2 linked regions of the Endozoicomonas gorgoniicola genome follow. The protein of the gene in region 1 interacts with the protein of each later gene in a pairwise test. Links are inferred from orthologs where the notes say so. Each region holds a gene or a part of one and is shown on either strand. Other genes may lie near its edges.

The links.
Region 2: the proteins of ispA (region 1) and purT interact in binary tests that used the Escherichia coli proteins (3 or more experiments, as listed by UniProt). The link is inferred for Endozoicomonas gorgoniicola from one-to-one orthologs.

What each region holds. Positions count from the first base shown.
Region 1 is NZ_JAPFCC010000001.1:5,724,371-5,740,220, forward strand. Bases 7,355-10,244 are described here. They hold ispA ((2E,6E)-farnesyl diphosphate synthase), read left to right. Parts: upstream 7,355-8,294; coding sequence 8,295-9,194; downstream 9,195-10,244. Other genes in these bases: NX722_RS25825 (hypothetical protein), read right to left, coding at 7,355-7,919; NX722_RS25830 (exodeoxyribonuclease VII small subunit), read left to right, coding at 8,028-8,291; dxs (1-deoxy-D-xylulose-5-phosphate synthase), read left to right, coding at 9,502-10,244. Outside these bases: NX722_RS25800 (ATP-binding protein), read left to right, coding at 1-650; NX722_RS25805 (methyltransferase domain-containing protein), read right to left, coding at 1,023-1,931; NX722_RS25810 (carbon starvation CstA family protein), read right to left, coding at 2,055-3,485; NX722_RS25815 (alanine/glycine:cation symporter family protein), read left to right, coding at 3,835-5,370; NX722_RS25820 (alanine/glycine:cation symporter family protein), read left to right, coding at 5,802-7,268; more of NX722_RS25825, read right to left, coding at 7,347-7,354; more of dxs, read left to right, coding at 10,245-11,430; UDP-glucose 4-epimerase GalE, read left to right, coding at 11,682-12,698; NX722_RS25850 (UDP-glucose--hexose-1-phosphate uridylyltransferase), read left to right, coding at 12,771-13,805; galK (galactokinase), read left to right, coding at 13,846-14,994; NX722_RS25860 (aldose epimerase family protein), read left to right, coding at 15,080-15,850.
Region 2 is NZ_JAPFCC010000001.1:2,839,826-2,855,638, forward strand. Bases 5,726-8,578 are described here. They hold purT (formate-dependent phosphoribosylglycinamide formyltransferase), read right to left. Parts: upstream 7,820-8,578; coding sequence 6,632-7,819; downstream 5,726-6,631. Other genes in these bases: NX722_RS13025 (lytic transglycosylase domain-containing protein), read left to right, coding at 5,726-5,788; NX722_RS13030 (acylphosphatase), read right to left, coding at 5,797-6,069; NX722_RS13035 (TlpA family protein disulfide reductase), read right to left, coding at 6,062-6,541; NX722_RS13045 (protein kinase family protein), read right to left, coding at 8,124-8,578. In the rest of the region: NX722_RS12995 (OprD family porin), read left to right, coding at 1-499; NX722_RS13000 (HU family DNA-binding protein), read right to left, coding at 644-985; NX722_RS28690 (cold-shock protein), read left to right, coding at 1,593-2,189; NX722_RS13010 (SlyX family protein), read right to left, coding at 2,276-2,479; NX722_RS13015 (HIT domain-containing protein), read right to left, coding at 2,506-2,907; NX722_RS13020 (proline--tRNA ligase), read left to right, coding at 3,150-4,865; more of NX722_RS13025, read left to right, coding at 5,213-5,725; more of NX722_RS13045, read right to left, coding at 8,579-10,955; NX722_RS13050 (YihY family inner membrane protein), read right to left, coding at 11,056-12,327; NX722_RS13055 (DUF4136 domain-containing protein), read right to left, coding at 12,396-12,962; arsC (arsenate reductase (glutaredoxin)), read left to right, coding at 13,276-13,623; NX722_RS13065 (DUF2069 domain-containing protein), read left to right, coding at 13,648-14,031; NX722_RS13070 (DUF748 domain-containing protein), read right to left, coding at 14,028-15,813. UniProt on the Escherichia coli protein: Involved in the de novo purine biosynthesis. Catalyzes the transfer of formate to 5-phospho-ribosyl-glycinamide (GAR), producing 5-phospho-ribosyl-N-formylglycinamide (FGAR). Formate is provided by PurU via hydrolysis of 10-formyl-tetrahydrofolate.

The sequences.
Region 1 (15,850 bases):
GGGACTTTGGTAAATACAGTGGTAAAACCAATGCTCAGCACATTGAAAGAGTTTTTCGCAATGTCCCACTGCAACTATCCAAAAATATCGACACCTCTGTTAAACGTTACCGGTTTAACGACGTTATCGAGAAAAAGCGAAGCTATCTTGATCTGAGCGGCCCGATAGAATGGCTGGAAAAAACCAAACTGATATCACGCTGCTATCCCATTCAATGCGAACCCCAGTCACCACTGGCGGCCTACCGTAAAGAAAATTTCTTCAAACTTTTTTTGTCTGATATCGGTTTGCTAGGGTATATGCTGGATATCAGCTATCAGGAACACCGTCAGCAAAATTTTGAATGCAAAGGCTACCTTGCCGAAAACTTTGTTCAAAATGAATTAAGAGCTACAGGGTACTACCCCACTTACTCCTGGGAGTTCAGGCAGGCAGGAATCGAATTTTTGTTTAAAACACCTTCGGGTGAAATCGTTCCTGTTGAAGTGAAATCAGGCCGCCGGACACAGGCCAAAAGCTTGCGTTCGTACAAAGAACGATACAATCCCGGGCGGACAGTAAAACTGGCAGGCACTGTGGGCAGCAGTGAGGCAGAAAAGACCGATATAGTCTGGCCTTTATACTACGCAGCCCGCTTAATGAGTTTGTGATTGTTCTACCGGGCTGCCAGGCAGCGCTCCTAAATCTACAACTGCATCAGGCCAGCATACCCATCGGTGTGTTAATTTTTCCACAGGGATAAAGACACCAAAAATGACTGTAAAGATTAAAAAACAGTTCAATAAACTCCACAAGGTTCTTGTTATATCCCGGGCGAACAGCATTTAATTGATTTAAATAATTACTTATTTATCAACATGTTAATCAGCAAGACTACAGCCCAAAGCATCACTGCTCATTTTTTAACCAATAAAACAATAGTACTAGATGGAGTGGGATCTGCAGGACTATCCCAAAAATGACCACAAGGTTATCCACAGAAGCTGTGAATAACCTTGGAAGAGAAAGTTATGAACAGCTTGTTATCTCGCCGAAACCAGATGGTAACGAAGCAATCCCCGATGCTGCATCCAGCGAATAAACCAGACCAGAAGACGAAGACGAATCCAGACCTTTGAACGGGTTACCGAAGACAAGTGTCCGTAATGCTGGGAAAACCAGAAGCAGAAGCCCGAAAGGACATCTTCACTGATGTCAGTCATCTGAACATCTTCAAAGCCACAAGTGTTCAGCATGGATTCATAAACCTGTTTCACATACAACCCTGTTACAGGGATACCACAGGTTCTTGCCATCAGGGTCACCAGCCGCTGTTCAAAGCGGTCTTTAAAAGGCCGGGCCAGCATCATATCGGTTAACGTCACTGAACCACCCTGGCGCAGCACCCGTCGAGCCTGTTGAAAAAACGCTTTCTTGCTTTTCATGTGGTAAGCGCAGTCCAGTGCCAGAACCTTATCGAAGCATCCATCTTCAAGGCGCTGCATAACCGGGACACTGCCACGCTCCAGATGTAACTGGCTGAAGTGACCACAGTAGTCATGTGCGTCGACAAGAATTTGCTCTGATTCTGTAGCCGCTGTGAGCGCTTCGACCTGATAGTAGTCGAGCCAGACCAGTAACTGGTCATAACTGGTAAAGCCCATATCCAGAACTTTGTCCTGATTCGACAGGCAGGCTTTATCAGCCAGTAAACCTGCCAGTTCTGAACAGGCCTGGCGATAACTGGAAGTGTCGTGCCAGTATCCCAGCAGACGCCAGCGGGAAGACGTGGAAACACCACTGTTGAGAAGCCACTGATCATCAATGACTCCCTTTTCAGAGCGAGAAGAAGGAATCCAGATACGAACCAGCAGCATGATAATCTGGGACAATAAACCGGACATCACCAGCCAGGTGATACCAATACCCAGAAAAAACGAAAGTATCGCCATAAGATGAAATTATTATTTCCTTGATTTATACATGACAGCGACGAACAAAGCAGTATTCGCACGACCATTCACGACTAAATCATAGAGAGATCAACAGGCGAATTCCAGCGCATTATCATGACACTAAACCATTTCTTCCCTTTGCTGACGCTTTCCAGAGACCTTAAGAATAAACAGCAGACCAGCAGTCAGGGCAACCAGTACACCAGCAGGCCAGGCAACTGATGAGGACAACGCAAGGCCTTCAGGCGCCATCAGAATATAGGTTGAACACACTCCAGTCATAAACACAGCCGGAGCCAGAGGAATCCAGAAGTTTCTGTCCTGAGTGACCATATAAACGGCTGCTGTCCATAAAACAACGGTAGCCAGTGCCTGGTTGGAAAAGGCGAAGTAGCGCCAGATAATTGAAAAGTCGACCAGCGTCAGCAGGTAACCCGCCAAAAAAACCGGAACTGCGAGAACCAGTCGGTGAAAGATATGAATTTGGCATATGTTCAGCATATCAGCAAAAATCAGCCTCAGGCTTCTGAACGCCGTATCGCCTGAGGTAATCGGACAGGCAATAACTCCGAGGATAGCCAGCATGCCACCAAGGCTTCCCATCAATCCAATTGCCACTTCATTGACCACCAGTGACGGGCCGCCTTTATCCAACACTTCTGACAGCCCTTCAATGCCGTTCGGGAAAAATGCCATGGCCGCAGCTGCCCATATCAGCGTCACGATGCCTTCAGCAACCATTGCACCATAAAACACTCGCCGACCAATAGTTTCATTGGGAATACACCGTGCCATTAAAGGTGACTGGGTCGCATGAAAACCACTGATGGCCCCGCAAGCTATGGTGATACACAGCATCGGCCATACCGGCAAACCGGCAGGATGGTTGGAAACTGCTCCGACCTCCGGTACCGGCAGGTCATTGATGACCAGCATGACAGCAATCCCCACCGCCATAAATAACAACGCCAGTGCAAACAGTGGGTAGATTCTGGCAATCAGCTTATCGACCGGCAAAATGGTGGCAACGAAATAGTAACCAATAATGACCGCCAGCCAGAATGACTTGTCAGCGAACACACCTCCAAAGCCCAGATTACTCAGCAGTGACGCAGGCCCCACCATAAAGACCACTCCGACCAGCAGCAGCAATATAATGGACATAACCCTCATAAACTGCCGGACGTGTGAGCCAAGATAAATGCCTACGACTTCCGGAATGCTTTTGCCTTCATGACGAAGCGACATCATGCCAGAGAAATAGTCGTGAACCGCACCGGCAAAAATGCAGCCAAAGACAATCCAGATAAACGCTGCCGGACCGTACAGCGCTCCCAGAATGGCACCAAATATTGGACCAAGCCCGGCAATATTAAGAAACTGAATCAGAAAGATTTTTGGCCAGCTTAAAGGAACAAAGTCAACACCGTCTGTTAGCTTGTAAGCCGGTGTTGTGCGGGTAGAGTCGGCACCAAACGCTTTTTCCACCACCGCCCCATACAATAAATAACCCGTTAACAATGCCAGTAAGGCACAGAAAAAACTCATCATAACCAGAACCTCCGGAATACATAAATGGAGGCTCGGGTTCTCTGATTCCGGCACTTCCACTCGCCACGGTCTTCAAAGATACCAATGCCTTCAGCTCCGGATTCTGGATGAAATGGCTTCCAGTAATCTCAGGCTAATAACGAAAGCATGGTCTCAATCAGCATGCGTATTAATAGTTTGTCGTGTAAAAATAGTCGTTTAAACGGTGAGGTCTGATAAAAATTAGGAACTAGAAATAGACAATTAATAATCGTTTGCTATTAATCCGCGTAGCTTTTCAACTCACTGGAACAATCGGTCAAATTCTATCTGCTAAGCTTCTCGGGTGTTGAAATATCGGGATACATTCATGAGCGGTATGATTGATGCCATCACATCAGTACTCTGGGGCTACCTTCTTATCTATCTGCTACTGGGTGCAGGTGTCTATTTTACACTGCGTAGCCGCTTTGTTCAGATTCGCTACTTCATTCACGCCTGGAAAATCATGTTTGCTTCCAGGCGGACCGAAAAAAACGAAGTTTCCTCCTTTCAGGCATTATGTACGAGCCTTGCAGCTCACGTAGGTACCGGTAATCTTGCCGGGGTGGCTATTGCTATTTATATCGGGGGGCCGGGTGCTGTTTTCTGGATGTGGGTGGTGGCTCTGCTGGGCATGTCTTCCAGCTATATAGAAAATACGCTCGCCCAGCTTTATAAGACCAATAACAATGATGGTACTTTCCGTGGTGGTCCCGCCTACTACATCCAAAAGGCTCTGGGGCTGCGCTGGCTGGGTATGCTGTTTTCATCCCTGCTACTGATTACTTTTGGCTTTGTCTTTAATATGGTGCATGCAAACTCGGTGGCTGCATCCGTTTCTGTTTACACCGATATCAGCATCGAGTACATCGGGCTGTTTTTTGCCTTGATAACCTGCCTGATTATCTTCAGGGGCATTCATACCATCACCCGATTTGCCGAGATAGTGGTGCCATTTATGGCACTGGGTTATTTCCTGATCGCAATGGTCGTCGTCCTGATGCGTCTGGAAGATATCCCTGCCGTGCTTTCCCTGATTATCAGCCATGCCTTTGGTCTTGAGCAGGCTGTTGGTGGGGGGATTGGCTACTCCGTTGCCCAGGCCGTTATGCAGGGGGTAAAGCGGGGGCTGTTCTCCAACGAAGCAGGTATGGGCAGCGGCCCAAACGCTGCTGCAACAGCAACACCCTGGCCACATCACCCGGCAGCTCAGGGTATTATTTCCATGACCAGCGTGTTTATCGACACCATTGTCATCTGCACTGCAACAGCTGCCATCGTATTGTTATCGGGACAACTGGAAACAGGCAATACTCTGAATGGTATTCAACTCACTCAGGCTTCACTGGGCAGTATCGTCGGCCCCTGGGGTGCATGGTTTATTACCGGTGCTGTTATTCTGTTTGGTTTTACATCGGTTGTCGCCAATTATTACTACGGTGAATCCAACCTGCTGTTCATGAAGAACAACCGGAAACTGTTATTTTTATACCGCCTGGCTGTAGTAACACTGGTTTATCTGGGCGCTGTCAGCAGTCTGGAATCTGTATGGATTCTGGCAGACCTTTCCATGGGGCTTATGGCATTAATTAATCTGGTGGTTATTGTTTTACTGTCAGGTCCCGCACTGCAAGTGCTGAAAGATTACGACCAGCAGTTACAGGCAGGAAAAACACCGGTTTTTAATCGTAAGCACTTTCCCTTCCTGAATCAGACAATAGATAGCGATGTCTGGACTTCCGGCTCTGATGAGCCAGATGACCTGGACGAAGGAAGCGACAGCACGTCATCCGAAGCGACTCCACCCGAAACAGCTTTACCCAAAGCTGCCGATGACACAAACCAGCTTCCTGACCGTTCCTGAATAATTGACAAGACAACAAATAAAAACCATTCCTGCGACACATGTTAACAAGGTGCCACAGTAATGGTTTCCATCTGTATTTTTTTTATTCTCAATGGTTTATTGTGGCTCAGTCACTAAATGCAGTTTTTTTAACCAGAAATTACTCAAAAGCATAATTTATTGCTCTGTACAGTTAATATACACACCTTGTCTACCCCGCCTGCATTACTTACATCTCTAGGCATATATACCGATACAGGCAACAATTGACGTATAAATATTTTTTGCTGTTCAAACCGCATTACCTGCAGCATACCCCGTTTTCATTAATAAAAATCCATGCGACCACCCGGTAAGTATCTTCACTAAGATGCTCGCGGTTATTCCCTAATGTTTTAAAAAGCTATTTGAAATAAAACTCTGAGGTTATTAATAACTCCGAGAACCTTATGAACGAATTTATTGCACCAATCATCGATTCGCTGAATAACTTGCTTTACGGCAGCGTGCTGATCTACCTGCTGGTGGGTGGTGGTATTTTCTTCACTGTTCGCACCCGATTTGTTCAGTTCCGTCGCTTTGGCCTTGCCATCAAAACCATGATGGGGAGCCGAACCACCGCTAACAAATCCCAGATCTCTCCTTTCCAGGCTTTCTGTACCAGTCTCGCAGCCCGTATCGGTACCGGTAACATGGCCGGTGTAGCCGTAGCAATCTATCTCGGTGGCGCAGGTGCAGTATTCTGGATGTGGTTCATTGCGCTGCTGGGCATGGCAACCAGTCTGGCAGAAAACGTTCTGGCACAGATTTACAAAACTAACAATGGCGACGGCACCTATCGTGGCGGCCCGGCTTATTACATTGAAAAAGCCCTGGGCCAGCGCTGGCTGGGTGTCACTTTCTCCATTTCCCTGATCATTGCGTTCGGCTTTGCATTCAACAGTGTTCAGTCTAACTCCATCGCTGCAGCATTCAGCAGTTACGGCATTGAGCCAAGTCTGATTGGTATTGCTCTGGCTGTTGTCAGCGCACTGATCATCTTCGGTGGTATTCGTTCTATCTCAAAAGTAGCCGAAATGATCGTTCCTGTGATGGCCCTGAGTTATCTTGCCATTGCCCTGATTGTTGTTCTGATGAACGTCACTGAACTGCCAAGTGTATTCAAGCTGATTTTCTCCAGTGCTTTTGACTTTACCTCCGCGACCGGTGGTGCCATTGGTGCAGCAGTGGTGAACGGTATCAAACGCGGCCTGTTCTCCAACGAAGCGGGTATGGGTAGTTCTCCAAACGCTGCTGCTGCCGCGCATTCGACGCACCCGGTTAACCAGGGTCTGATGGGCATGCTGGGTGTATTCGTCGATACCATCGTCGTATGTACTGCAACCGCTGCTATCATCCTGATGTCCGGAATGCTGGACAGCGGACTGACCGGTATCGAACTGACTCAGGCAGCCCTGTCTTCTCAGGTGGGTTCCTGGGGTGGCCATCTGGTAGCACTGGCTATCCTGCTGTTTGCCTTCACGTCTATCATTGCTAACTACTACTACGGCGAATCCAACCTGCGCTTCATCAACGACAACAAAGGTATCCTGATCGCTTACCGCGTTGCGGTGCTGGCTATGGTAATATGGGGTTCTGTCAGCAGTCTGCCCACCGTGTGGAACTTCGCTGACGTCGCCATGGGTGTTATGGCACTGATCAACATGGTCGCTATCTGCGTTCTGTCCAGTATCGTGATCCAGGTTCTGAAAGACTACGACGAACAGCTGGACAACGGTATGACTCCGGTTTTCAACCGCCGCAAGTTCCCGTTCCTGGATAAAACCATGGATAAGGATGTCTGGCAGGAACATAACAACGGTTCTACAACTGACTCTGAAGCAATTGACGTAAAACCTGCTTTCATCACTGACTGACAGAATCGTTTAATTCGTGACGTTTGAAAAAAGAAAAGGGTGCCATTGCACCCTTTTCTTTTGCCTTTTAAAAAGCGACTACTTTCGTACAGCTCTGACCGAGAACTTCGCTTTACTGAGATCCACATCCGCAATCGTCAGCTCTTCGTACTCCTGGGTGACCGAAGCCCGGATGCGCAGATGCTCAAATCTTAGCTCGCCCAGTGAACAGGGTATCCTCAGCCGAATCGAGCCATCTGCACGAATCTCAGCCCTTGCATCATACGGATCGTACTCCAGCGCCTGAAAACCATCGGCCGTCGTCAGTGAGTTAATCAGAGGTGCGATAAGCCGGGTAAGCTGATCCGTCCCTTGTATCGCTTCATCCGAATCATCTTCACCCTGTAGCCCGGCCAGTGACTGCAACGGTTGCAGCAGGGCAATAGCCAGAGACGACGCAAAACGAATCCGGGTCTGGTTGGAAAGCGCCCTGCGTAACTGAAAAAGGGAAATATCCTTCATCTCAAGCAATACCTCTCCCAGCCGCTGCCCGGTCTGTTTCTGCAGTTCAGTAGCCTTTTTCAGCTGCGCCTCCGAAACATAACCCCGTTTTAACAGAATCCGCCCAAGCCTTGATTTGTGGTATGCTTCTGCACGATTTACATTATCCATAACTGATGCAAACTCCCGTTTTTGCAAGAATACGGAAAAGTTATCGACCAACCGGGTGACAACTGTTGTCATCCGGTTGACTGCCGGAACGACGAACAGGCTCTCAGCATGCCAGAAAAAAACCAGGGCTTTGCCTTCGAAAAATCGCTCAGTGAGCTGGAATCTTTGGTTCAACAGATGGAGTCCGGAGACCTGACACTGGAACAGTCACTCAAAGCTTTTGAAAAAGGCGTCAGGCTTACCAGAGAATGCCAGCAGGCTTTAACCGAGGCAGAACAGACGGTTCAACAACTGCTGGACAATAACGGTCAACTGGAAACCCGTCCTTTCGAACCTCTTGAAGGAGGGGTAGGACAGGGGGAAGAGAAATAAGCCATGACGCTTAAGGATTACATGGCTCGCTGCCAGCAGCGGGTCGATGACAAACTGCGACAGGTCATTCCTGCCAGCAGTGATATCAGCCTGCAACTGGTTGAAGCCATGGCCTACTCGGTCTTCAATGGCGGCAAGCGGATTCGTCCGGTGTTAGTCTATGCAGCCAACCGGGCAGTGGGGGGCGATCACTCGTCTGCCGACGCGCCCGCCTGTGCGGTTGAATTGATTCATGCTTATTCACTGGTTCACGATGACCTGCCCGCCATGGACGACGATGACCTGCGCCGTGGCAAACCCACCTGCCATAAAGCCTTTGATGAAGCCACTGCGATTCTTGCCGGTGATGCTCTGCAGACCCTGGCGTTTGAAACCCTGTGCAACCCTCTTCTGATACCGGAAGACGACTATTCGGCCGAATCCAGGCTGAAACAACTGCGCTGTCTGGCAGAAGCCTCTGGCTACGCGGGCATGGCGGGTGGCCAGTCGAAAGACCTTCACTCTGTTGGCAAACCTCTGACTGCCGATCAGCTGCAGCACATGCACAACCACAAAACCGGCGCCCTGATTCGCGCCAGCGTGCAAATGGGCGCCCTGAGCCATCGCTTTACACCTGTGGACCAGCTGGAACAACTGGATCACTACGCCAAAGCCATTGGCCTGGCTTTTCAGGTACAGGACGACATTCTGGATGTTATTGCTGATACCAGAACCCTGGGAAAACAACAGGGTGCAGACCTGGCACTCGACAAGCCCACTTACGTTTCCCTCATGGGACTTGAAGAAGCTCAGGCTTATGCCCGGTCACTGTATGACAGCGCCATTGATGCCATCAAAGACTTCGACGAACGGGCTTTGGTGCTTCGTCAGTTGGCGGAGTATATTATCCACCGCTCTCATTAGTGCATGAACCCAAACCGATGTAGCAGATTTCTGCTCCTGATCTGAGAGTGCCTTATCGACAAAGGTTCAGGTACAATCGACAGTAATGAGCTATAAAAATCGGATTCAACCGATTTTTTCAATTTCCTGAGCAGGAAGTTTATTCATACCAGCTCTTCCCCAAACCCTACCTACAGGCGTATGGTGGATACATAGAAGGGGTATCTAAGCCAGAATGAACTCAGGAAAAAACTGACTGATGTTCAACTGGCAGCCACCCCCTGTTAGGCAGAAGAAGTCCGAAGAAGCCCGAATCGCAAACGACAACATGTTTCACGAAATACCCAAGACCAGGCCCGAAACGCCCTTACTGGACAACATCGACACGCCCGAGCAACTTCGCGCTCTGAATGTGTCCGACCTGCCTGCGCTGACCCGGGAACTGCGTGAGTTCCTGCTCTACTCGGTCGGTCAGACCGGAGGACACTTTGGTGCAGGCCTCGGTGTTGTGGAGCTGACTGTAGCTCTGCATTACCTGTTCAACACACCGGAAGACCGTCTGGTCTGGGATGTAGGTCATCAGACTTACCCCCACAAAATCCTTACCGGTCGTAAAGGGCGCATGGATACCCTGCGCCAGAAAGACGGCCTGGCCGCCTTTCCCAAACGCAGTGAAAGCCCTTACGATACCTTCGGTGTTGGACATTCCAGTACCTCCATCAGTGCAGCCCTGGGCATGGCGATTGCTGCCAAGCTCAAGGGGGATCATCGTCGTACTGTAGCGGTTATTGGTGACGGTTCGATGACAGCCGGTATGGCGTATGAAGCCATGAACCATGCTGCTGACGAGAAGGCCAATGTACTGGTGATACTGAACGACAACGATATGTCCATCTCACACAGCGTGGGTGGGTTGTCCAATTATCTGACCAAGATACTGTCCAGCAAAACCTATCACCATATCCGTGAAGGCAGCAAAAAGGTACTGAACTCCATCCCCCATGCCTGGGAACTGGCCCGCCGTACCGAAGAACACGTTAAAGGAATGATCATTCCCGGCACGCTCTTCGAGGAAATGGGCTTTAACTATTTTGGCCCTATCGATGGCCATGACCTGCCCATGCTGCTGCATACGCTGGAAAACCTGAGAGATCTGGAAGGTCCGCAATTTCTGCATGTAGTAACACGCAAGGGTAAAGGGTTTAACCCGGCAGAACAGGACCCCATTGGCTACCACGCCATTACCAAGCTGGAACCTCAGAAGCAGCAAGCCCTCTCTCCAAAACCCGCTGTTCCGAAAAAGCCCAAGTACGCCAATGTATTCGGGCAGTGGCTGTTTGATATGGCAGGGCAGGATGACAAACTGGTTGGCATTACGCCTGCCATGTGCGAAGGCTCGGACCTGCTCCGCTTTGCCGAACACTATCCGGATCGTTACTTTGATGTCGCCATTGCCGAGCAACACGCTGTCACACTGGCAGCAGGCATGGCCTGTGAAGGCATGAAACCGGTGGTGGCTATTTATTCCACCTTTCTGCAACGGGGTTATGACCAGCTGGTACACGATGTTGCTGTTCAGAACCTGGATGTACTGTTTGCCATTGACCGCGCTGGCATGGTAGGAGAAGACGGCCCGACCCATGGTGGTTGCTACGACATTGCCTATCTGCGCTGCATCCCCAAGATGCTGATCATGGCACCCGGTGATGAGGATGAAACCCGCCGGATGCTCACCACTGGTCATCAATATAACGGCCCGGCATCGGTTCGTTATCCTCGTGGTACGGGGCCAGGCGCAGTAATCAGTAAAGCCCTGGAACCACTGGAAATCGGTAAGGGTGAAATTCGCCGTCAGGGTAAACGCGTGGCCATTCTCGCGTTTGGTACCGTTCTGACCAACGCGCTTAAAGCCGCCGAGCAAACAGGTGCAACTGTCGCCAATATGCGCTTTATCAAGCCTATGGACACCGGGCTGATTAATGAACTGGTGAAAAACCATGAGCTGCTGGTCACCGTTGAAGAAGGCTGCATCAGTGGCGGGGCAGGTTCTGCGGTAAACGAATACCTGAATGAACAGGCGATGAATGTACCGGTGCTGAACCTGGGTATTCCTGATCGTTACATTGAGGCTGCCAGCCATGCACAACAACTGGAAGAGTGTGGGCTTGATCCTCAGGGTATCGTCAATTCAATTAATGACCGCCTGAGCAGGGACGTTCGTCAGACTGTCGCACTGGCACAGGTTGCCAGATCTTAGAATCTGGTGCGCTTTCCAGAACGAAACAACCACCAGCTTTAGCCGGTGGTTTCACATTCAGACCAGAAAATCCGCCTATAAATCCCCCAAACACTTTTCTCTATCTCAACTGAAATTCAGTCATCCCTGTCTCCTGAATTGCAAAAAATGAAAATTTTGAAAACATTTTCATCATTGATATAAGTCAAATTACCGGACACGGCTCTCCGCTACGATATTCACAATATTAAACAGGCACGGACAATAATGAGATGAGTATTCTGGTCACAGGTGGAGCCGGTTATATTGGCAGCCATACATGCCTTGAGCTGCTGAAGGCTGGCTATGATGTTGTTGTCGTTGATAATTTATGTAACGCCAAGGAAGAATCCCTGAAACGGGTGTCACATCTTGCCGGTCGAGAAGTCGCTTTCAGAAACGTTGACATTCGGAATATTTCAGAACTGAGAAAAGTCTTTTCAGCATTTTCTATTGATGCTGTCGTCCATTTTGCTGGCTTGAAAGCTGTAGGCGAGTCAACAAAGGTGCCAATGAAGTACTACGACAACAATGTCAATGGTACCCGTTGCCTGCTGGAAGTCATGAATGAATTCGATGTACGTCACCTTGTGTTCAGCTCATCAGCCACCGTGTACGGAGATCCTGAAACCGTTCCTGTCCGCGAAGACTTTCCTACCGGCACACCCACAAACCCTTACGGCCGCACCAAGCTGGTTATAGAGGAAATGCTGAAGGATTTGTCTGCTTCGGATGAGCGCTGGAACTTCAGCCTGCTGCGCTACTTTAACCCGGTCGGCGCTCATGAAAGCGGCATCATTGGCGAAGACCCTAACGGCATTCCCAACAACCTGATGCCCTTCATTGCCCAGGTCGCCGTTGGCAAACGGGAAAAGCTGAATGTGTACGGCGGTGACTATCCAACCGAAGACGGCACTGGCATCCGTGACTATATCCATGTCGTGGATCTGGCCGAGGGACATCTGGCAGCCCTGAAAACCCACTGGAACGATACCGGCGTTCATACCTACAACCTGGGAACCGGAAACGGCAGCAGCGTTCTGGAAATGCTGAGTGCTTTTGAAGTCGCCTGTGGTCACAGCATTCCTTACGAAATCGTTGCACGCCGACCAGGCGATATAGCGGAATGTTTCGCAGACCCATCGTATGCCAACGAAAAGCTGGGCTGGACAGCCACCCGGACGATTGCCGAAATGACCGCTGATACCTGGAAATGGCAAACCGCAAACCCGGAAGGCTACAGCGAATAAATAGCTACTACGAAAAAATAGCTACTGCGAAAAAATAGCTACTGCGAATAAAGGAAGTAAAGAGTGAGTTCTATGGAATTTAATCCGGTCGATCATCCACATCGCCGTTACAACCCACTGACCGGTGACTGGATTCTGGTTTCCCCTCATCGTGCTAAACGACCATGGCAGGGACAGGTAGAAAAGACCGCCACCGACAATCGTCCAACCCGCGACCCGAGCTGCTATCTCTGTCCGGGCAATGAGCGAATTACCGGTGACAGCAACCCGGACTACACCCGGCCTTATGTGTTTGCCAATGATTTTCCGGCCCTGCTGACCGATACGCCAGACGCTGCCGGTGACTCTGACCTGTTCAGGTCTTCCGGAGCCCGTGGCGAGGCAAGAGTGATCTGTTTTTCTCCGGATCACAGTAAAACTCTGCCACAGTTAAGTGTCGAAGACATTCGTCAGGTGGTGGATGTCTGGTCTGAACAGGTGACCGAGCTGGGCAGTAAATACCCATGGGTGCAGCTGTTCGAAAACAAGGGTGCGGTAATGGGTTGCTCCAATCCACACCCCCATGGACAGGTATGGGCCAGCAGTTTTCTGCCCAATGAAGCCCGTAAGGAAGACGACAACCAGAGGCAATGGCTGACCGACAAGCACAGCAATATGCTGGTTGAATACGCCCGCCAGGAATCAGAGTCCGGTGAACGGACAGTGGTGGAAAATGATGACTGGATTGCAGTTGTTCCGTACTGGGCAGCCTGGCCATTTGAAACCCTGTTACTGCCTAAGCGGCATATTCTGAGAATGCCGGATTTGAAAGACAGTGAACGTACGACACTGGCAGATATTATCAAACGCCTGACGACCAAATACGACAACCTGTTCCAGACTTCTTTCCCATACTCCATGGGCTGGCATGGTGCGCCTACAGACGACGATAATCGAGAGCACTGGCAACTGCACGCGCACTTCTATCCGCCACTGCTGCGCTCAGCCACTGTGCGTAAATTTATGGTGGGCTTTGAAATGCTGGCAGAGTCCCAGCGGGATCTGACGGCTGAACAGGCTGCTGAACGGCTGCGCAACTTATCCGAAACACACTATCTGAACGCCTGATAGAACGATTGGATTAAACGATTGGATTGAAATAAAAGTCATGGAAATGAAACAACAACTGATTGCCCTGTTTGAAAAAACCTTTGGAGAACAGCCTGAGTTATTCTTTCAGGCACCCGGTCGGGTTAACCTGATTGGCGAACATACCGACTACAACGACGGTTTTGTATTGCCCTGCGCCATCGACTACCAGGCGATCATTGCAGCAACCCCAAGAGATGATCAGAAGGTTGTTGTAACCGCAGCGGCATTTGATGGACAAACCACCGAGTTTGAACTGGCTCTGCCTGTAGAACCCAGCGAAGATGCTACCTGGAGCAACTATGTCAGAGGTGTGGCAACCGCTCTGCTGGAACGCGGACTGACACTGAAAGGTGCCAACATGGCTATCATCGGCAATGTGCCACAGGGTGCTGGTCTCTCGTCGTCAGCCTGTCTGGAGGTTTGCACCGGCCTGGCACTGACCCGTATGTCTGGTCACGATATCAGCCTGAAAGACCTGGCTTTAATTGGTCAGGAGGCTGAAAACAAGTACGTTGGCGTTAACTGCGGCATTATGGATCAGATGGTGTCAGCCCGTGGCGAGGAAGGCCATGCCATGCTGCTGGACTGCCGCAGTCTGGATACCCGCTCCATTGCCATTCCACAAGGCGCTGCGGTGGTGATTATCAACTCCAATAAAAAGCGCGGTCTTGTTGATTCAGAATACAACACTCGTCGTCAGCAATGTGAGGCAGTGGCTAAACACTTTGACGTGAAGGCATTGAGGGATATCACCGTTGAGATGCTGGAAGCCCGTAAAGATGAGCTTGATGAAGTGGCTTATCGCCGGGCTCGCCATGTGGTAACAGAAGACGTACGAACTCTGGAAGCCGCTGAAGTGATGCCACAGGGCAACCTGAAGCGTATGGGTGAATTAATGGCAGCGTCTCACATCTCCATGCGTGATGACTTTGAAATTACCGTACCGGAAATTGACACCATTGTTGATATCGTCAAGGACGTTATTGGTGCAGAAGGCGGCGTTCGTATGACAGGCGGAGGTTTTGGTGGCTGTGTTGTTGCGCTTGCTCCTGAAAGCAAGGTGGAAGCGATCAGGCAGGCGATTGACAACCAGTATAAAACCGCAACCGGGCTGGTTGCTGATATTTATGTGTGCAAAGCCAGTCAGGGTGCCTCGGTACTGTAAGGTCAGCTGACAACTTCCCACAATTAACGCCGGTTCTGACCGGCGTTTTTCTCTGTTTACTTTTTTGCTCGTTATGACAATAGCTATGACAATGACAATCAAGCAAGAGCCCTTCGGTCAAACCTCACAGGGTGAGACCGTCACCCGTTACACACTGACAAACGCTCAGGGTACTGAAGTATCCATCCTGAACCTGGGCGGCATTATCCAAAGCTTGAAAACAGCGGACAAAAACGGCCATTTTGCTGATATTGTGCTGGGCTGCGATAACGTTGCTGACTACGAAAATCAGTCGGCTTACCTGGGCGCCCTGTGCGGTCGTTACGCTAACCGTATCAGGGAAGGTCAGTTAGTGATCGACGGCAGGCATTATCAGCTGGCCTGCAATAATGGCCCAAACCATTTGCATGGTGGCAACCGGGGGTACAATCAGCGTATCTGGTCAGTCAGCGCAGAACATAACGATACTGAAGCCCGGTTGACTCTGCGTTATCAATCACCGGACGGTGAAGAAGGTTATCCGGGCAACCTTGATATACAGGTAACCTACTGCCTGAACAGCCAGAATGAGCTGACTGTCAGCTACTGTGCAACTACCGATAAGACAACTGTCGTCAACCTTACAAATCACTCTTATTTTAACCTTAAAGGCTCAGGGAGCTGTCTCGAACATGAGTTGCAGTTAGTTGCCGATTCGTTCGTGCCAACCAATGCATCGGCAATACCTTTTGGCGATATCAAACCTGTTGCAGGGACACCCATGGATTTCAGAGAGCCAAGGGTGATCGGGCAGGATATTGATGCGGATAACCAACAACTGCTACAGGCTCTTGGATACGATCATAGCTGGGTAATC
Region 2 (15,813 bases), 2.9 Mb from region 1 along the record:
TGTAAGTAATGGCTACAGTGACGACAGCATTAACGCCTGGGGCATTAAAGTAGATGCCAGTATCCAACAAGCAACATTTGGTTTAGCTTATACCAAAGTTGAAGATTCCGACCTTGGAAAATTCAACAATAACTGGGGAGGTGAGGCCATGGATGGTAATGATGATACCGGATATTTTGGCTATAACTCCATTCAGTACAGCGACTTTAACGCAAGAGCTCAAAAAGCAATCGGCTTAAGCGCAGGTTATGATTTTGCAGGTATTGTCGACGGTCTAAGTGCAGATGCCATCTACGTCACCTCCGACTTCAAAAACAGCGCAGGTAATAAGCAGGACGAAAAAGAATATAACTTCAGACTGAAATATGCTTTCCCGCAAGTTGAAGGTCTCAGCGCCCAACTCCGCTACGCCAAAAACACCAAAGAAAATGATGGTCATAAAGACACCGTCACAAGTGACACCCGTGTCATCCTGAAGTACAACGTTGCCGTTTTCTAAATCCCTTGTCGTCATTGCTAAAATGACAACCGGCACCTTCGGGTGCCACCTTATGAAGTAAAAATGATCATGAAGTAAAACGAACCAAAAAAGAAGGGAGGCCAAATGCCTCCCTTTTGTTTTTTGTTTACCTGAGCAGACAAACTAAGCCAGGGCGTACTCCTTGAGCTTCTTTAATGGCCGAACCTTAACCTGCGTGGTGGCTGGTTTAGCTGGCACATCCATAAGCTCACCCGGCCGGAAAGGATTAGGAACACCCTTACGGGCTTTCTGGGCGGGTTTTTTCTTGGTAACAATTTTCAACAGTCCGGGAAGAGTAAACTCTCCACACCCCCGTTTTTTAACATGACGCTCAACGAGGTCACTGAGTTCCTCAAAAACGGCTCCGACTTCTTTCCTGGTCAGCCCCGTATTGTCAGCAATTTCAGCGATAATCTGGGTTTTGCTGTATCGATCCTTGATAGCTGAGGCTTTTTTACCTGTCATGCTGTTAGTCTCCTGATGGTTATCCCTGTACAAACACTGCGGCATTTCGCTGCAGTTTATTATCTGCCACTACACCAGGCTGATGTGCTTCCTGAGGAGAACCAAAAACACCTGTAAATGCACTTCGGATCACTCCTCTTTTCTCTGAAAGCCTTAAATACCAGTGTTTTGATGCTTTCAGGACATCTAAATCCACTATACCAACAGTATTTTTTATCTGCGAGCATTTTTTCAACAATTATTTATGACATAAAAGTCAAGCCTGCCAAGGCGTACAAAGCCATTGAGGTCAAAAACGTATCAGGTTACATTAACGAAAAAAGGTGTAATAATCAGTCTTTGAGTCTGAGCTTTCCATGTACTTTCTTTTGCTCTGTTTGTGCAGATAGAAAGGTACAAAAAAATGAGAAGCAGCCTGGTTGCTTTTCAGGCTGATTAAAAAATAAAGTCGTTGTTTAGCTGCATGGATTACCTGTTATCTGGAATCAGTCACTTAATCCTGATGTTACCAGAGAGGTTCAATCCAATATTTTCAGTTTTTAACTATAACAACTTGCAGGCGGATTCATGGTTTATGTCACCCGCCTGATATAAAAAGGGAACTGCCTTGAAACATCTCAAATTTATCCATGCCCTGGCCGGACTTCTGGGACTGATTGTTCTGGTGATTGACGGTCGACTCATTGCTGCTGCCATCCACCAGATGCTGCCCGCTTCCACGCCGGTTTTCCTGTTATTGATAGCGACTCTGATTCACTTTTGTCTGGGAAGCTATCTGACCGTTTATCGCTGCAAACTGAAAGTGGTCCAGCTGCTGTCAGCGCTGGTGCTGATTGCAGCATCCGTTCTGCCTGCTCTGGCGATTTTTGGGCAAACACTGGTCACTATGCCTTTGATCGTCATGCTGATCTGTGTCGGGGTCGCACTGCATGTACTGATTAACCTGAAGTCTTTTAATCCGGTCAGCCCAATGGAACACCAGGATACTGACCGGGAAACCGGTACCGTAAAATGGTTTAATGTCACCAAAGGGTTTGGTTTCATTACCCGTGACCAGGGCGACGACGTGTTTGTTCACTATCGCGCTATTCGGGGAGAAGGCCATCGTACACTGTCCGAAGGCCAGCGAGTCGAATTTGTAGTGGTAGATAAAGACAAGGGCTTGCAGGCTGAAGATGTGATTGCTGCCCGCAAAGGCCGTTAACCCACCAGCGCCAATCACACGGGTAAAAAAACACCGGAGACTAATCCGGTGTTTTTTTACCCGTACTGTAAAGGGCTATTAAGAAATTAATAATGCGGAGGCGGCGCTTCGTCCGAGTCACCCTCCACATCACCCGCAACCACTTCCTGCATCTGCTTCTTCAACTGCTCAACCTGCAGCTTCAGCTGATCAATTTCCTGTTGCTGGCGAGTCACTACATCATTCAGTTGAGCGACCGTATCTTCCTGAAAGCTCATCTGCGTCTGCAGTTCAATTAACTCATCTTTCATGACTAGCTCCCGGTTCAGGCGAACACTTAACCAAATCGGGCGAACAGAGGCTGAAACTTTTCACGCATCTCAGCCAGCTCATTGTCGGAATACGGTTGGGCTGGCGCCTTGCCCCATACAGGCTCAGGCCAGGCCGCATCATTCTGTTTGCGAACAACATGGTGCATGTGCAGCTGTCGCACCTTGTTACCCAGTGCCGCAACATTCATCTTGTCCGCTTCGAACAGATCGTTCATATAGCGGGACAGGATACCAGACTCAAGAGCCATCTGAATCTGCAATTCATCCACCAGTTGAAACAGTTCCTCAATTTCCGTTACACGAGGTACCAGAATACACCACGGATAGGTGGCGTCATTCATCAACAGAACACGGCACAACGGCAGGTCACCCAGTACTACGCAGTCTTTTTCCAATTGAGGGTCCAACGGAAATTCTTCCATTACAGGCTCCGAAGTCAGTACAAACCGGCACACTATATCTGACCTGTTGCAGGCTGAAAACCGTATTCATGCAGGTAAAGATGAAAAAAACGCCGGCAGACCGTAAAATACCGCTTTTTGAATGTCGACAGCTCTGCCAGTGACCGTGAAAGTTTGCTGGCAGGGAGCCTTCCGAACATGAAAAGTCCGACAGGCTCACAGCGTCGTTAAAGAGGATATTCGCACACATGCGCACAAGTCAGTCCTTGATGGCCACCCTCAAGGAAACCCCGTCTGATGCCGTCGTTATCAGCCATCAGCTGATGCTGCGAGCAGGCATGATCCGCAAACTGGCATCCGGCCTGTACACCTGGATGCCCATGGGTCTGAAAGTACTTCGTAAGGTCGAGCGAATCGTTCGCGAAGAAATGGATCGCTCCGGCGCCCAGGAAGTACTGATGCCAGCGGTTCAGCCCGCCGAACTGTGGCAGGAAACCGGTCGCTGGGAACAGTACGGCCAGGAACTGCTGCGTTTAAAGGATCGTCATCAGCGTGACTTCGTTATCGGACCGACTCACGAAGAAGTCATCACCGATATGGTTCGTGACGAAATCAGCAGCTACAAGCAGTTGCCTGCCAACCTGTACCAGATTCAAACCAAGTTCCGTGACGAAATCCGTCCGCGCTTTGGTCTGATGCGTGGTCGTGAGTTCATTATGAAAGACGCGTACTCCTTCCATAAGGATCAGGAGTGCCTGAACGCCGAATACCAGAACATGCACGACACCTATTTCCGCATTTTCGAGCGTCTGGGTCTTAACTTCCGTGCCGTAGAGGCAGACACCGGTTCCATTGGCGGTAACGCTTCCCACGAAATCCATGTACTGGCTGAATCCGGTGAAGACGCCATCGTTTTCTGCGAAGAAAGCAATTACGCCGCCAACATTGAAAAGGCTGAAGCCGTAGCCCCTGCCCACGACCGCGCTGCCCCTGCGGCAGACATGGAACTGGTTGATACGCCAGATGCAAAAACCATCGCAGCCCTGGTTGAACAGTTCAACCTGCCCGTTGAAAAAACCGTTAAAACGCTGATCGTTGCCGCCAGTGAAGAAGCAGAGTCTGACTTTGTTGCCCTGCTGGTTCGTGGCGACCACGAGCTGAATGAAATCAAGGCAGAGCATCTGCCAGACATTGCCGAACCACTGCGTTTTGCCACTGACGAAGAAATCAGGGACATCATGGGAGCTGGTCCAGGCTCTCTGGGGCCGGTTGGTATCAATATTCCATGCATTGTTGACCGCAGTGTTGCCGTTATGTCCGATTTTGGCGCAGGTGCCAACATCGAAGGCAAGCACTACTTCAACATCAACTGGGAGCGTGACGCCCGGTTTGACCGTGTTGAAGACCTGCGCAACGTGGTAGAAGGCGATCGAAGCCCATGTGGCAAAGGCAAGCTGATCATGAAGCGCGGTATCGAAGTAGGACACATTTTCCAGCTTGGCACCAAATACTCCGAAGCGATGGGCGCCAAGGTTCTGGATGAAAATGGTAAGGCTGTTACCATGCTCATGGGCTGTTACGGTCTGGGTGTCTCCCGCGTGGTAGCCGCAGCAATCGAGCAGAACCACGACGACCGTGGCATTATCTGGCCGGAAAGCATTGCACCTTTCCAGATTGCTATCGTCGGTCTGAAGATGGAGAAATCTGAAGCCGTTCGCGAAGCCGCCGAAAAGCTCTACAAGGAACTGACGGAAGCAGGTTATGACGTTCTGCTGGATGACCGCAAAGCCAGTCCGGGTGTTAAGTTTGCTGATATGGAACTAATTGGCATTCCACACCGTGTCGTACTGAGTGATCGCGGGCTGTCCAATGGTCAGGTAGAATATAAATACCGCAGTGCTTCTGACCGGGAAGACGTGGCTCTCAGTGACATCACTCAAATGCTTAAAGACAGACTGGGTTAAGATAACCCTTACCAGAAGTCTGCTCATCGTTGCCCTGCTGCTTCCGGCTCTAGCCGGGTTGCAGCGGCGGCACGCCCCTCTGCTGAAAGAACCCTTAAACAAAATAATTACTTAATCATTTATGGAGTCTCAGACAACGACAAGGCCATTCACAACCTGAAAAATCCAATCGACTGGACGCCAAAAATTAAAGCGACAGACTTTTACCACATCAACAATTAACAGAAGACAAATCTGAAGCCGCTCACAAAATCGCCGAAAACTTTACAGACAGGTAACTGACGAAGCGACGCGCTACGACGCTCTGCCTGTTGATGTAACACCAAACCAGGAATACGAGACCCTTAGTGACATTACTTAGCCATCTCACCAGATACCTGCTTATTACTGCCCTGTTACTCCCTGCCTTTGCCGGGGCGCAACAGCGGAATGACCCTTCGCTTATCCAGTCGTTGCAGGACAACCTGCATCACGCCGACGGTTTTTCCGACCATTTCGAAACGGAAGTCTGGTTGCTGGATATGTCCCAGCGTATGCGCCCCTTTATTGAAGACCCCGAACAACGAATCCAGCTTTTACAGATAGTTCATAGGGAAGCATTACGCACCAATCTGCCACCAGAACTGGTTCTGGCACTTATCCATACCGAATCGTCCTTTGACCGTTTTGCCGTTTCTTCCGCTGGTGCCCAGGGTTTAATGCAGGTTATGCCTTTCTGGAAAAGTGTGATTGGTCGTCCGGATGATAACTTGACGGATATCGAAACCAACCTCCGCTATGGCAGTGCTATTTTAAGTCACTATCTGGAGCGGGAGTCTGGCAACCTTACCCGGGCTCTGGCACGTTACAATGGCAGCCCTGGTCAAACCTGGTACCCGGAAAGAGTTTACAAAAACTGGACGAAGCATTGGAAAAATGACTAACGCGTGGCCTATCCGGTCGTAAAGGTTTCAAACGCCTGCCAGGGCTCATCCGATACGTTCACTGACTCGACCTGAGCCATCGGAGGTCCTTCGTGAAGCCAGTCTGCCAGTTCTGACAGCGCGGATTCCTCACCACACATCAGAACTTCTACCCGCCCATCAGCCAGATTTTTTGCCCAACCAGAAATTCCCAGTTCCTGAGCCTTTCGCTGGGTTGAACCACGGTACCAGACTCCCTGAACCCTGCCTTTAACCAGCGCACGTTTACAAACTTTAGCCATCCGCTGTCACCTTTTTCTGTTGTTTGCGAATTGCCTGCTCAATAGTATTTTGTGTCTGGGGACCATACAAGGTTTCAACCAGCTCACCCTGAGGACTAACAATAAAGGTGGCGGGTAAAACCTGTGGTGTCTGAGTTTTCAGGCGCTCGAGCGGACTACTGGTCAACACGGGAAAACCAATGTCGAGTTTGGCGATTTTGTTATCCAGCTCAGCCCCCTGACTGTTGTCAAAGTCGTAACCCAGAACCCGGATGGCGTCTGACAAATAAACGGCGTTCAGCTCCGGTATTTCTTCCCGACAGGGGTCACACCACTCTGCCCAGACATTCAGTGCCAACCAGCGTCCCTGCCCATCACTGAGACTGATCCTTTTACCGACACTGTCTGTAAATTCAGGCTGACTACAGGAGGACAGCAGTGCCACCAGAACCACCAGCAGAGGCATAGTCACCGGAGAAATAAATCTGAGCATTTGCAGTCACCTGAGCATTAGACCGGATTCCAGTGTAGCAGGAGAACCTTACCAGCTGGAACACGGTTTTTTGCTCAACTGAAACAGGCTCTACCCGATGCTTACTTTAACATGGGCAGCGATGTTACGGGCTTTTCTACAGGCATCTTCAGTATTCTCCCCCAACGCCAGGGCAACCCCCATACGACGAGCGCCATTTATTTCCGGTTTGCCAAACAGACGTAAATCGGTTTCCGGCTCCGACAGTGCTGCCTCTAAATTGCTGAACATAATCCGGGAGGAGTTGCCAGATGGCTTAATGACTGCCGACGCAGCTGCTTTGGATTGATGTATATGATTCACAGGCAACCCGAGAATAGCACGGGCATGGAGTGCAAATTCACTGAAGTTCTGCGAAATCAGGGTCACCATGCCCGTATCGTGAGGGCGTGGAGACACTTCGTTAAACAGGACTTCATCCCCTTTAACAAAGAGTTCAACACCAAACACACCATACCCGCCAAGCGCACCGGTAATCGCACCAGCCACCAACTCAGCCTGCTGCAATGCCAGATCAGACATTCTCTGCGGTTGCCAGGATTCCACATAATCTCCCCCTTCCTGGCGATGACCTATCGGTGCACAAAAGTAAGTCCCCTGGCGGGAGCGAACCGTCAGCAAGGTGATTTCATAATCAAAATCCACAAAGCCTTCAACAATGACCCGTGTCTTACCTGCACGACCGCCTTCCACGGCGTAATCCCAGGCAGAGGTAATATCGCCATTCGACTTCAGTACACTCTGGCCTTTCCCGGAAGAACTCATTACCGGTTTAACCACACAAGGAAAACCAATTTGTTCAACCGCATCACGCAGTGCCTGTTCCGATTCAGCAAAGGAAAATGGTGAAGTTGGCAGTCGCAACTCTTCCGCAGCCAATCTGCGAATCCCTTCCCGATCCATAGTAAGCTGGGTTGCGCGCGCACAGGGTACGACAGTAGCCATACCTTCACGTTCAATATCCACCAGTACATCGGTAGCAATGGCTTCGATTTCCGGCACAATATAGTCCGGGTGCTCCACAGCAATCAGCGTCCTGAGCGCATCAGCATCCAGCATATCGATAACATAGCGACGATGAGCCACCTGCATGGCGGGCGCATTGTCATAGCGATCAACAGCAATCACTTCCACCCCAAGTCGTTGCAACTCGATAACAAGCTCTTTTCCGAGTTCACCAGAACCCAGCAGTAACACCTTCGTTGCAGAAACAGACCCCGGGGTACCAATGGCTACCATAAAAAAGCTCTCCGTAAAGGGCGATAGTGAGAAACGACAATAGTGAGACAGGACGATCATGAGAACGAAAGCCGTGCTGTGATCATACCGGCGAATGGTTGCACTTACAGCAGTCAAAACTACTGATTGCATGTTCGTCTTTTTTGAGCATCAATTACAAAACCCAATGATCTGTCTTTATGACTGCAGGACCCACTGCAGGATCCGGAAAAACAGAAACAGACAGTCGCCTAATAGAGCGCAGGCGAATAACCTTGCCCGAACGATCAGGTTTCTATTAGAGCCACAAGATACACGACACTTATCACTGGGATTCATAACGAACACAGCCAGCACCGCTGTTCGGTCCTGTCTGGTTATGGTTAATATCACAGAAGTCGTAATCATTGGCCTCCGTAGGAGCCTCACGGACTACGCCGTAATAATAATGCCCAGCACCAGCGGACTCTCCATAGGCACCATTTTGTATCAGTGTAATGGTATGGGTGACCTCGGGCGGAGGGGGTACAAACGTCTGACTCTGCGGAAGTTGCAGATAGTAGCTCAGCAACGGAGTCTGTTGCCACAACGTCTGGTCGTATACCTGCATGGCTTCGTCAAGCCCGTTCACATGATGGGGAGCATAAACGTTAACATCAATACCCAGCAGCGGTAACAGAGCCAGGAGCCCCGGCTCGAGCCAGCCATTGGGATCTGTACTGCCATTATCAGGCAGGCTATCCATCTGCCCGGTGCCAATACCTGTCAGGCTGGCAAACTCCATCCTCAGCAATGAGTAAAGCTGGATGGCCTCGTGCCGGGGTAAATCAAACTGCTCAGGGTGATTACGAATCTCATCAAACAGTCGAACCATGCCCCTGAACCGTCGAACCAGTTCCTCACGGATACCCTGGTGCGTTCTCTCACTCCCAGTGACAGCATTAATGGCGCCAGCAATGGCAGCAGGGAGGCAGTTGCCATCCGGCTCAACATACTCAACATCCATTCTGTGCCGGAGTCGTTCACGTATCTGCTGATAGGTATTATCGGTTTTTTTCTTATAGTGTCTGATCAAAACCTGGGCTTCACGACTGGCTTTGAGAAATGGCTGAAAGTAGTCGTGTTCCTGCATCATATTAAGCAGAGTAAAGAACTCTTTAGGTTTTGTCGGATCCATTGCCAGCAGTTCTGCAATGAAATTAAGAACCGGCTCAGGAATGGTTTTCACCTGGTATTTTGACTTCGAGTATTTCCTGGCCCACAGCTTTTTCAGGTTTTTGCTGATAATGCCAGGCTGATGCCCCGCCCCGCGGCTGATTGCGCCGTAAATAACATCCCTGTATTTCATATGTTGTTGAAACTTTTCGTAATTACGGGCCGCCTCCTCTGGTGAATGGTCTTCTTCGATGGGGGCAAAATTACGAACTTCATCAGCCAGGAGGTACTCTCCTGTGGCGATTACAAATAAACTCATGGCCAGTAACTCCCAGTCCATTCCCATTGGGCTGTAGTTTTGGCGGTTATAGAATGCGCTGCTCGTATGCTGGCCGAGCATAATTGCTGTGCCGACAATGGATGTAGTCATATCATTCGGCGTCTGCATTTCGCGCATACAGCCCAGGTCAGTCAGGTGTGCACGAAAAGTTTTTTTTTCTTTATCATAAGACACCAGGTAATTAGAGGGCTTAATGTCCCTGTGTGTTACCTGCTGAGCGTGAGCCAGGGCGACAGAAAAAACCACTTCACTGATAATAGTTTGCAGGTTCTCCTGGACTTCGGGGAAACGGGTATCGATCAAATCTTGCAGATCCCCTTCAGGGTAGAGTTTCATGACCTGATATATAGTGCGTCCGTCTGACCACTGGGACTCAGGCTTAACAATGTATTCGCTGTTCAGTTTGTTGTGATCCAGAATCGACTGTAACCGGGCAATGGACTTCAGGCTGCCTCCCGCGAAAAGGTTGATCTCCTTCATCGCCCATTCGTTACCCTGGTCGTCTATTACCTTAACAACCGCTCCCTCTCCTCCTTTACCCAGAAACCCCCGGTCAATTCGCTGATAACGCCTGCCAGTGCGTGGATTCTTATAATCCCACCTGCGGTCCACGCTGGCTGCTAACTCGCTGACCAGGTCTTCATCCTCTACGATTCTTTCAACGCCTTCCTGAACTTGATCGAGAGAGCCGGATAAAAGCGCCAGAATCTGATTCCCCTGCTGCTGGGAGACGTTCCCAAGATAAGGCAGTAAGTGTCCCCAGGCAGCTACTCGCCTGTCACCCGAGCCAGAAACAGAACTGACTCTCTGTAACAAAACAGCCAGGCTCACTGCAGGATTTTCAGACAGTACAATCTGTTTCAGTTCTTTGTGACACTTAATAAGAGCCATCAATACCGTCAGGGCACTTTGTCGGAAACCGTCTTCATACAACAGGTGTTGAAATAAATATTCACCAACACCGGCAAAATCCGTGCGTGCCATGTAACGCGTGTGCAGTTCCAGCAATAGCATCTGCTGCGGTGGCGCAACGCCATTTAAATAGTTCTGCAAACGGCTGTCGGGAGTCTGCGATGACGCCAGACGCCGAACCGTCAACCTGTTCTCATTAAGGCCTGCCATATAGAGTTCGGAAGCAGAAACACTTCCGGTATTATTCACGTGAAGAATCGCGATGCCCTGACTCCCCGACGAACCAGAGTGGGAGGACCCTTCCCCTCCTAACCAGGCCAGCTGTACGTTCAGCCTCCGTATATAGCTGTTTTCCAGTAAGAACTGTAAAGGCTCTCTGTCGCTATTTATTCTGGAGACGGCGAGGCAGACAGGTACAGGTCTGTTGGTAAAACCGATACGTACGTTGGCACTGTTTTCGCTCACCCTGGGAAGAACAGTGTAACCATCCCCGGATAGCCCGGTATCAAGGTTCAATTCAGAAAGGATACGAAATGGAGCATTAAAAAACAGAGTAATGCTGACCTGGTCCAGAGCCGTTAAGCCGGCGTTACTTCGGGTGGGTAAAAAGCAAATCAGCTGCTGGGGATCATCCTGCTGATTTTTCCCCAGGTAGCCACCGAACACCAGGTCATTTAACGTCAGCAGGGATAAAATAATGAATACAAGCCGGTATTGAGTCTTGCTCCAGCCTAAACATCTCATCGTCATTTGTTAGTATCACAGCCATGTCTGGGCTTCTAACTATAGTTTATCTCCAGCGAATGGCTTTATTTGACAGGTGGCTGGCTGTTGACAGCCCAGCCTGACCTTACGTTTGTTCAGGTTTATTATCGTAAGAACTGCACTGGTAAAGCTCATCAAGATTAATAGCAAGCGCAGCTGCCCTGATTTCATTCACATGCAGGAGCCGGTCAATCAATCCTGAAAACCACTGCGGACGCCCCTCCCGGGTGATGCTCGCCAGAGCGCGAGCATCAGGCATGGGCCAGGGCTGTTGCTGACAGAACGAAGCAAGCTGCATCTGTCGTAAATCCTGCACCAGCACCAGTTCCCCCTGATGACTTTTACAGATTACCCCCTGCTCCTGCAACAGAACGATATAGCGTTCCCAGTCTTCCAGGGAGAGAGGCCACTCATTCTGGAACAGTTTATAGCTGACCGTTTTACCCTGACAAAACTGTTTCCGGAACATGGACAACATTACCAGAAGCCCCAGCAGGGGCGGCCAGTGTTCATCCTTTTGCTGGCCTACCGACATCGTCAGGTTACGCACCATGACTGCACCGAACAGAACAAGGTTCCAGCTCAGGTAAATCCAGACCAGAAAAACAGGAACCGCAGCAAAGGCGCCATACACCAGTTCATACGTCGGCGTCTGAGCAATAAATTGTGCAAATACACCTTTGGCAACTTCAAGCACCGTAGCGATGACCACCGCTCCTGTTAAAGCATACCGAAAAGGTACCTTGCGGTTAGGCACCGCCGCATAGAGCAGAGTTAACACCATGGTACTGAGCAACACCGGCATCAATCGCAACAACGCAGATTCTGCACCGAAAAAAGCCGTCGTATCAGAAATAAATTTCAGCGAAGCCAGATAAGACGTCAGAACAAAACCCAGACCAATCAAAAAAGGGCCAAGGCTCAAAATAGCCCAATACAGCAAAAAGCCGGAAACACCACGACGTACCTTGTCCACCTGCCAGACTTTATTAATGGCTTTGTCTACCGTTTTCAGCATCATAAAGGCAGTCACAATCAAAAACACTACACCGACCGCAGTCAGTTTGCGCGCCTGCTGGGAAAAACTGACCAGATACGTTTTTACGGTTTCACCCGCCGTTGGTACAAAATTATGGAAGATAAAAGACTGTACCGTTTCGCCAATACCCTGAAAGCTGGGAATAGCAGACAGCAGGCTGTAAGTCACGGTCATCAAAGGCACCACGGCAAAAAGCGTGGTATAGGTAAGGGCAGCCGCACTGTCCATGCAGCCGTTCTGAACAAATCGTTCAACCGTGGACTTAATAAACAACAACAGTTGTTTGATGGAACGCAGGGAAATATCGGGCCTGACCATGAGCTGCTCCTCAGCACATAAGGAGAAAAGGTAATTGTCTACCTCTACTCCTTTATTCAGTCAGGATATCAGCTACCGGAGGCTGGCGGAAAGCCTTTAAGGATCGCATCGACTGCATTATTAATCTGCTGAGTGCGTTTTTCCGGTGTCGAAAGGTCAGGAATTCGAGCCTGGGAGCGTCCACGCCAGACCAGCTCTTTACTGGCAGGGTCAATAAAATCGACCATCAGCGAACCTTCCTCGTAATCTCTCACACGAGTTTCTGACTGCAACCCCACCCCCCAGCTGTTAATGCCGTATCCCAGCGAGGTAGAAACATGGTTCTCTTCCCGGCGGGTTTTGGTTTTAGTGAGATAATTGACCAGAAAATCCGCGTCAGACTCATCCACCAGCCTGAAACCTTTGGCTTGCAGATCACGGTTCACGGCAGCACGCACCCTGCGATCCTGCAGGCCATCCAGATGATAAGCCGACGACTGATCTTTATCGACCGTCAGCCAGGCATAGTTTTTCCAGCTACTCATCTGCTGCTGAACCCTGGCCGATGTATCATAATCCCAGTCAACTCTCTGGCTGGCACAGCCCGCCAGTAATAAGACAAAACACCCTAATAACCAATGCCTGCTGCTTAACATAGTGATTTCCTATTCTGTTTGTGACCGAAGCAGAAGCATATTCCGTCTTATAAGTACTCTCCAGTTCAAGGGTGACAAATTACATAACATTTGCTCAGTAAAGAGCGTCTTAAGGGGAGTAGCAACGTAGAACATCCCAACGTCATCCCCGCGCAGGCGGGGATCCACTGGTCGTGGTGGATTCCCACCTTCGTGGGAATGACGGAATTACGGAAGTTATTTTGGGACTATGCCTTAAACGGTTGTGCAGAACCACAATCGGGTTTAGCATCTTTGCCTGAACAAGAAAAAGAGCACAAACGAGGAAACCTGTATGGCTGTCACCCTCTATCACAACCCACGCTGTTCAAAATCCCGGCAAACACTGGCACTGCTGGAAGAACAGGGCATCAATCCGGACATCATTCTGTATCTGGAAACGCCTCCTGACGAAGCTACCCTGAAAATACTGTTAAAACAGCTGGGTCTGACAGCCAGAGAACTGCTGCGAAAAGGGGAACAGGAGTACAAAGATAATAATCTGAAGAACCCGCAGCTGAATGACAAAGAGCTGATTCAGGCAATGCTGAAGCACCCCAGGCTCATTGAGCGCCCGATTGTTGTCAATAAAGGGCAGGCGCGAATTGGCAGACCACCGGAGTCTGTTCTGGAAATCCTTTGAATAAACCCTGTGAATAACCAGACAATGATAAAAAAAGCAGCCTTCATTTACTCCTTAACCATGGGCTTATACGTCAGTCTGGCGCTGGCACTGCTGGCAGAAACCTGGTGGCTGAATCCACCACCGGGTTCCAGGCTGGTCATCACCGCTATTCAGCTGATTCCTCTGACTCTGCCCCTGTACGGGCTGTTAAAACGCAATCCAAGATCGGCTGCATGGCTGTGCTTTATTCTGTGTTTTTACTTTATCAGTGGAGTTTTATCGGTTTCAGCCCAGCCCGGGTCGTTTCATGGCTGGCTGACAGCAGGCATCAGCTGTCTTCTTTTTAGCGTGTCTCTGTTGTTTATCCGCTGGCAGAGCCAATTAATAAAAAGTCAGCTAATGAAAGTCAACCAGGAGACAGGTTAATAACGAAGTTTGAAGTACATCCGGGCCTGCTCATCCACCACCTCAGCAGGCTCAATATGCAGGCGTTTGCTGTCTACCCCAGCGTCAAGCAGGCAATTCTTAATCGTTTCCGCACGCCCCTCAGCCAGATTCTGTAAACTTTCAGGCTTGAGCGGCCAGTGATTCACCAGCCAGCTTTCCGCTCTGGCAACTCGATGTTGTTGTGTCTCCTCACTTATTTCCGGAAGGCGGCGATTATGAATACGCAAATACATCTGTTCAATCAACTGCTCCCGGGTTTGCAAAGGAATTCCGGCAACATTTTCTGACTCTTTTTTAAGCAGGCCAGAATACAGTTCCAGCAGGTCTGCATCCAGCTCAGCCCTGGCCAGACCTGCCTTATCGGCCTTTCTGGAAGCAAGCCCCTGAAACGATAAATCAAGGGCAGGTCTGCGACTCAATACATTGGTCCATTGACGAACCGTTTGTTCAGATTCACTACACAACAGGGCTCGCCCCGGTATGTAATCAATCGCTTCAACCAGAGGCTGCTGACTGCCTGAAAGTCGACCCAGGTACTGTAAAGGTTCATCCGTCACACGTTTGAGACTGACCTTTATACTGTCCTGTAACAGGTTCACCAATGCAGAAGACAAGGGCTCTTCAGATAACTTACGCTCCGCAACGGGTACAATAATTCGTCCTTTATCGTCTGTCATAGCAGCCCGAATAAACGACAGGTTCCAGTCTGTTGCTGAATCATTGTCGGGTCGTGCTTCAAACCGGGTAAACGTCAGTCGCCCCTTCGCATGTCGTTCATCTGCTCCCCAGGATAACTGCATAACGGCATTCATCGTACTGTCTGCCAGATCATAGCCAGCCACAACCCGTTTCTGTTTTGAAACACTGCCAAGGTCGACGTCTCTCAGATCAATCCGGGCTTTACCATGTCCATCAGCTTGAAGCTCTGCGTCAACAGCAACAGGCAGCGTCTGCAAAGCGTAAGCCGTTCCTTTTAAAGTCAGTGCCGACTCACCATTGCTGACAAGCTGCCCGTCCAGGTTACCCAGCTCCGGTTTTCCCTGACCGCTTTGCCATTGGTCCGGACGGGTAAATAGATTCAGCCGCCTGAGTTCCAGCTCGGAAAACGCCTTCAGCTGCTCTGGCAACAATGCCAGCGCCTGCTCACTCAGAAGTACATCTGCACCATTCAGAGAGCCTTTAACCACCGATACCTGACCATCGGACAGGGAAAAACCCAGCAGTTCAAGCTCGTCCCAGCGAAATTTCTGGTCTTCTGCAAAGCTCACAACTCCCTGCTGAAGCATCAGGCTCCCTTCCAGACTGACACTGTGCCGGGGCGACCAGAAAAAACCCTGGTTAGCACTGACTGTCACCTGTTCCCAGCGATCAAACGGGCTGTCAGGGAACGCTGTCTGAATCGTAGCCAGCGGCACACTCCGGACATCAAACTCACCATTAAGCTCACCACGGTTCAGGTCGAACTGCCCCTGGAATGTCCAGTCACCCTTCTCTGGTAAACCATCAACCGTCAGTCTCAATTCACCACTGTCGCCGGCCTGAATCTGCATGGACTGATAGGCCAGAGAAGCCGCCAGAGGTTGCTCTCCGCTGCGAGACAGAAACAAACCGCCCTTGCCCAGTTCAAAATACTTTACGACGTTTGTCATATATTCCTGAAGCGGTGAAGATTCAGCAGCGTCGGGGCTGCCCAGAAGATCCAGGTCAACATTAACAAAAGGGCTTTGAAAATAGAGGCGGGATAGTTGCAGGGCATCAGAC